DNA from 2 places in the Arthrobacter burdickii genome. Region 1 is predicted to be linked to the other one. Evidence: riboswitches for the same ligand, from Rfam matches in the RefSeq annotation. Region 1 holds a riboswitch; the other holds the start of a gene.
The links. A riboswitch is a leader RNA that binds a small molecule or an ion and turns the genes downstream of it on or off. The one in region 1 is predicted to bind cyclic di-AMP.

Region 1 (3,191 bases):
GCGTCGAGCGTGACCAGGGTGGACAGCGACGGGGTGTTGTACGTCTGGTTCAGGCGGGAGTTGTCGATCGCCGTCTGGAGGTTGAGGAAGTCCGGGATCCACCGGTCACCGGCGTTGATCCGCGCGGCACGCTCCAGCGCGGCGGGGGAGAAGAGCCCGAGCCACAGGCCGCCGTCGGAGGCGAAGTTCTTCTGCGGAGCGAAGTAGTAGACGTCGGCCTGCGACACGTCGACGTCGAGGCCGCCGGCCGCGGACGTAGCGTCGACGAGGACCAGGGCGCCGTCGTCTGCCCCCTCGACCCTCCGCACAGGAGCCGCGACCCCCGTCGAGGTCTCGTTCTGCGGCCAGGCGTAGGTGTCGACGCCGGCCTCCGCGACGGGGTCGGGGCGGGTGCCGGGCTCGGCGGTGATGATGCTCGATGCGCCGAGGAACGGCGCCTTGTCGGTCGCGGAGGCGAACTTCGAACCGAATTCGCCGAAGGAGAGGTGCTGCGCCTTCCGGTCGACGAGCCCGAACGCCGCCACGTCCCAGAACGCGGTCGACCCGCCGACGCCGAGGACCACCTCGTACCCTTCGGGGGCGCCGAAGAAGGTGCTGAGCCCCTCACGCACGCGGCCCACCAGGTTGCGGACGGGAGCCTGGCGGTGGGAGGTCCCCAGCAGCGACGGCCCGGCGGACACCAGTGCGTCGATCTGCCCGCTCCGGACCTTGGACGGACCCGCGCCGAAACGTCCGTCCGCGGGCAGCAGGTGGTCGGGGATGCGGGGCAGGTCGTTCATGGTCGCTCCAGCTGTGTCGGCGGCGGGTATCGCCCTCATTCTGCCCCAGCGGAGGTCGGCCCTCCATTTGTGAACGCCGGAGCGGGGACGCCTCCTGCACCGGCCGGCGGCGGCGTCGGAGCTGATTGCCGGGCGCGTCGCGCCATGGGTTAACCTTGGGAGGCGTGGGGCGGAGCTGGCTGTGCCGGCCGTGGCACCCCCACCGGCGTGAGGCATTCCAGCCGCGCGACCTCACCGCACCAAGGAGCTGAACCGCATGACGGACCTCATCGACACCACCGAGATGTACCTGCGGACCATCCTTGAGCTCGAGGAAGAGAACATCGTCGCCCTCCGTGCCCGCATCGCCGAGCGGCTTCGCCACTCGGGGCCGACCGTGTCCCAGACCATCGGTCGCATGGAACGCGACGGACTCGTTGTCGTCTCCGGCGACCGGCACCTCGAGCTGACCGAACTGGGTCGACGCAGGGCCACCGGGGTCATGAGGAAGCACCGCCTCGCGGAGCGGCTCCTGAGCGACGTCATCGGGCTCGACTGGGCCTACGTCCACGACGAGGCCTGCCGCTGGGAGCACGTCATGAGTGAGCGCGTGGAGCGCCGGCTCTACGAGCTCCTCGGAAAGCCCTCCGAATCCCCGTACGGCAACCCGATCCCGGGACTCGAGGCCATCGGCGGCGTCCAGTCCGAGCTGTTCACCGACGGCGTCGTCACGCTGCTCTCCGCGATGGGCACGTACTCGCCGGAGAAGCAGGTCACGCTCGTGCGGCTGGCGGAGCCGATCCAGGTGGATCCGGAACTCCTCACGCAGCTCGACGAGGGCGGCCTGCGCCCCGGAGCGCAGCTGAACCTCGAGTCCGTCGGAGGGTACGTCTCCGTGCGCGTGCCCGGCGTCGAGGGTGCGCTGGAGCTACCCCCCGAGGTGGCGTCCCACGTGTTCGTCTCCGTCGCGGCGTGAGTGCCGTCACCAATAACACACCATTCTGTGATCAGAATGTGACATAACCGGCGTTTGTGTTGTACGGTTCATTTCGTGCCAAATTCGCTCTAGATCCGGCACCCTCCTGCAAATCGCCTAGCTCTGCCATTGCTCGAGGTCCGTCCGCACCATCGCATGGCAGAGGCGGGGGAACCAAGTTTCGGGTTTCTTTCGAGAAATCCTTGGGGTGAAGTCGCTGTTACCGCAGCGGCCGGGTGACTCCCATCCGAATCCGACAGCTCACCTCGCAGGCATTGGGAGAGGTAATCCAACGTGTCCACCAGCTCTTCGCTGGGCCGCCACCGCGCGCCCCAGAACGCCAACCCGCTGACCGCTCTTTCCGCCGCAGTAGCGTCGAACGCAGGATCGGTCGGCCGCCAGGCCGCCGTCATCGCCGCCGCTTCCGGCCTCGTACTGACCAGCGGAGTTGCAGCCAACGCCGCCGATCTCCAGCCGCAGCGCGACGTCGCATCCTCCAGCATCACCGTCACCTCGGCCCGTCAGGCCGTCGTCGCGTCGTCCAAGACCGTCGTGTCCTTCAACAGGACCGCGGTGAAGGTCCACGCCAAGCCGGTCGTCGCCAAGAAGGCTCCGGCCGTCAAGGCACCCGCCGCCCCGGCTCCGGTCGTCGAGGCTCCCGCAGCTCCGGCCCCCGCCGCCCCGGCTCCCGTCGTCGAGGCACCCGCCGCTCCGGCTGCTCCGGCTCCCGTCGTGAAGGCACCCGCTGCTCCGGCTCCCGCCGCCCAGACCGTCGCTGCCGTCCAGGCCGTCGCCGCTCCCGCGCCGGCTCCCGTAGCCGCCCCGGCTCCCGCAGCTGCCCCGGCACCTGCTCCTGCACCTGCTCCCGCCCCGGCACCTGCTCCCAAGCCTGCAGCCTCCTCTGGTGTCGCCGCGACCATCGCCGCCGCTGCCAAGGGCCAGCTCGGCGTCATGCAGGACTGCACGCGCCTCGTCAGCAACTCCCTCGCCGCTGCCGGCATCAACTTCCACGGCTGGCCGGCAGGGTACCTGTCCCTGGGCCGCACCGTGAGCGCCGGCGAGGCCATCCCGGGCGACCTCATCTACTACGCCGACGGCGGCATGGGCGCAGCCCACATCGCGGTCTACATCGGTGGCGGCCAGGCCGTCCACGGTGGATTCAACGGCAACACCACGGTGATCGCACCGGCCGAGCTCGGCTCGGGTGGCGTGTACATCCGCGTCGGCGGCTGATCACCGCACGAACGATACGCAAGGGAACCGGCACACTGTGCCGGTTCCCTTGCGTTTAAGCGGTCGCGGGAGCGGCAAGGGCCGCACGTCAACCCCCTCCGGAGTTCGCGGCAGGCAGGTACCCTTGCAGTGTCAATCCGAAGCTCTTCTCCCGTACCCCGGGATGGCAACCGGTGCGGGGAACAGGTCAGCAATGAGGCCAACGCATGCGCACTCTTGTTCTG
Region 2 (3,191 bases), on a different contig from region 1:
TCGTCACGGCCGTGCAGGACCTCGGTGCCACCTTCCGACGCATCACCTTCGGCGGTGCGTGCCTCGAGGCGTTCGGGGTGGCCGGGGACAGCCTCGACCTCCGGATCAAGATCATCATCCCGCCGGCCGGCCGGGAGTGCCCCGACATAGCAGGCCTGATGGAGCGCGGAAACGCAGCGAACTGGTACCAGCTGTGGCTCGGCATGGAGGCGGAGGAGCGCGGGTTCATGCGCACGTACACCGTGCGCACCGCGCGTCGCCGGGGCCCGCGGACGGAGATCGACGTCGACTTCGTCCTGCACCTCGACGACGACGGCCGCGGCGGCCCGGCGGCGGAGTGGGCCGCGGCTGCCCGGCCCGGCGACCGGGTCTGCATGATCGGCCCCAACGCGTCGGCGGCGCAATGCAGGACGGCGGGTGCGTACGGAGGCATCGAGTGGAGCCCCGGCCTCGCCCAGCACGTCCTCCTCGCCGGAGACGAGACGGCCGTCCCGGCCATCAGCGCCATCCTCGAGGCACTCCCCGAGGACATCAGCGGCTCCGCGTTCCTCGAGGTGCCGGACGTGCAGGACGTCCAGCCGATCGCGACGCGGTCGGCGGTGACCATTAAGTGGCTGGCCCGGGCAGGGAAGGCGCACGGCGAATTGCTGGAGGCGGCCGTCCGGGACGCGGTGCGCGTGCCGGGCTGGGTGTCGCTCTCGGGCCCGGACGTCCAGGGGGGCAGGGAGCCCGAGGAGGTCGACGTCGACGGGACCATCCTCTGGGAGACCCCGCAGCTCCTCGACGCGGCCGTCGTGCAGTCGACTGTCAATCCCGGGCGACCCTCCGGCACCCAGCCCTTCTACGCGTGGATCGCCGGTGAGGCTGCCGTCGTGCGCGGGCTGCGCCGTTACCTGGTGCGGGACGTGGGTGTGGACCGGAAGCAGGTCGCCTTCATGGGCTACTGGCGCAAGGGGCGCGCGGAACTGACCTGACGCGGCCGTCGAACCGTTCCGGACCGCTCTCCGCACTATGGCGGGCGACCTTTATCACAGTTATCCCCAAATGCGATAACGAAATTGTAACTTCGTGCGCTGTGACCTACTGTTTTAAGCAGTCAAAGCTGGATTCCAGATCCAGGTCCGTACGCCTAACCCTGTCAGCGGACCGCCTGAACACACTGTGACAGGGGTGGAGGACCCACGTTCCGGCGGCCTGAGCCGCCTCGGGGTGAAGCCCTTCCATGCTAGTTCGGCCCCGCCTGCGACATTTCCGCGGTGGAGGGCCGTGCAGAGGGGCCGAGTCAACTCTTGCTCGAATCCGACAGCTAACTTCGCGGGCGTTCCAGAGAGGTAAGCAGTTGATGAATACCGTTCTGCCCGAGCGCCCTCGCGCCTCCGACGATCGCGCCCTCCAGTGGGTCTCGCAGCCGACGCGCCGCGACCTCCGGCAGGAAAGAGCCGGAGGTACGACGGCGTTCGCGAGACTGCGCGGAAACGCCGCTACGGCCGGCATCGTCCTCGCCTCGGCGGGACTGCTGCTGGGTGCCGTCGCACCCTCGGCAACGACGGCGGCCACCCCTGCAGCAGGCATGCAGGCCGTCACGGCTGCTGCGGAGGCGCCGGTGACCTTCACCCTCGAGGGGGCCGGTCGGGCCGTGGAGGGTGTCGCGCCGGGCATCGCGAGTGCCCGGGCACGCTCCGCGTCACTCACTCCTGCGCTCCAGGACCGCAAGGCCTTCGGGGCTCCGGTGGACCACCCGGTCCTGGCCTCCACCTTCGGGTATCGCGTCAACCCCGTGAGCGGGGCTGCCGACGAACTCCACGAGGGCCTGGACTACTCCGGTGCCTGCGGGACGCCGGTCAAGGCAGCGGATGCCGGCACAGTCGTCGACTCCGGCTGGCATGCCTACGGCGGGGGCCAGCGCATCGTGGTCGACCACGGCGACGGGCTGAAGACCACCTACAACCACCTGAGCGCCCTCGACGTGCAGGCCGGCACCAAGGTGAAGCGCGGGGACGTCCTCGGGGCGGTCGGCAGCACGGGGAACTCCACCGGCTGCCACCTCCACTTCGAGGTGATGGTCGACGACAAGAAGGTCGACCCGAAGCCCTGGCTGTAGCCGTCCGATCCTCCCCTGCTAGGGCAGCGGCTCGCTGACGACGGCCGGGTCCTTGTACCCCAGCGGCATCCGCAGACGCAGCGAATCCGGCTTCACCTCGAACGCCATATGCGTGGCCTTGCCGAGGGGATCGCCGTCGAGCTGCACCTCCAGCGGTTCGTGCAGGGTGACCTCCGCGGTGCGGCACTGGAAGTACTCCAGTGACGGGTCCTTGCCCTTGCCGCGCGTGAACAGTTTCCCGGCGACGGCGAGCCACCCGAGCTTCCCCCGGGGTGCCAGGGTCATGAGGTCCATCAGGCCGTCGTCGATCTTCGCGCCCGGGAAGATCTCGAGGCCACCCATGATCTTGCCGCAGTTGCCGCCCATCACGCTGCGCAGGCGGCGCTCGAAGGACCTGCCGCCGTCCACCGAGATGGTGGTGCGCGCCGGCCTGCCCGGGAGGTTGCGGATCCCCGCGTCGACGTAGGCCAGCCAGCCCACCTTGTCCTTCAGGTCGTCGCGCGTGTCCGACATGATGGCCGCGTCGTACCCGATACCGGCCATGACCAGGAACACGTGCGCGTCCTGCGCGCGGTCCACCGTCACGTGCACGACGTCGATGGTGCGCTCGGTCCCGCGGAAGGCGGCCTCGACGGCGGCATCCGGATCGTCGACGGCGATGTCGAGGTTGCGGGCCAGCAGGTTGCCCGTGCCCAGCGGGACGAGTGCCATCATGGTGCCGGTCCCCGCGAGCTCCTCGGCCACGCAGCGCACCGTGCCGTCCCCGCCTGCCGCGATCACGAGGTCCACTCCGGCGTCGAGGGCCTCCTGCGCCTGGCCGTGCCCGGGGTCGTCCTCGGTGGTCTCGATAACCAGGGGATCCTCCCAGCCCTCCTCGGCGGAGATGCGCTGGACAGCGCCCTGCACGTCGACCGTGGTGACCTTGATGGGATTGATGATGAGCGCGGCACGTCGGCTGCGCGATCCGGTGTCCGGAACCGCCGGAACCGCGTCCGGGGTCGCTTCGGGAGATGCGTCGGGCATGATGTCCTTCGGGCGGGTGTCAACGGATGGCTCCGTCGAGCTTATCCCGGTGGCCGTCGGTGCCGAG

Region 2: linked by a shared signal. The riboswitch ahead of P5G52_RS05205 (M23 family metallopeptidase) and the one ahead of P5G52_RS14905 (NlpC/P60 family protein) in region 1 are both predicted to bind cyclic di-AMP.

Annotation. Positions count from the first base shown of each region.
Region 1 is NZ_JAROCG010000002.1:47,191-50,381, forward strand. Features, by position in the region: gene serC (phosphoserine transaminase) at 1-779, opposite strand, end outside; gene P5G52_RS14900 (iron-dependent transcriptional repressor DtxR) at 1,036-1,734, shown strand; cyclic di-AMP (ydaO/yuaA leader) riboswitch at 1,855-2,023, shown strand; gene P5G52_RS14905 (NlpC/P60 family protein) at 2,029-2,967, shown strand; gene P5G52_RS14910 (HNH endonuclease) at 3,174-3,191, shown strand, end outside.
Region 2 is NZ_JAROCG010000001.1:1,109,741-1,112,931, forward strand. Features, by position in the region: gene P5G52_RS05200 (siderophore-interacting protein) at 1-974, shown strand, start outside; cyclic di-AMP (ydaO/yuaA leader) riboswitch at 1,138-1,336, shown strand; gene P5G52_RS05205 (M23 family metallopeptidase) at 1,343-2,101, shown strand; gene P5G52_RS05210 (diacylglycerol/lipid kinase family protein) at 2,120-3,124, opposite strand.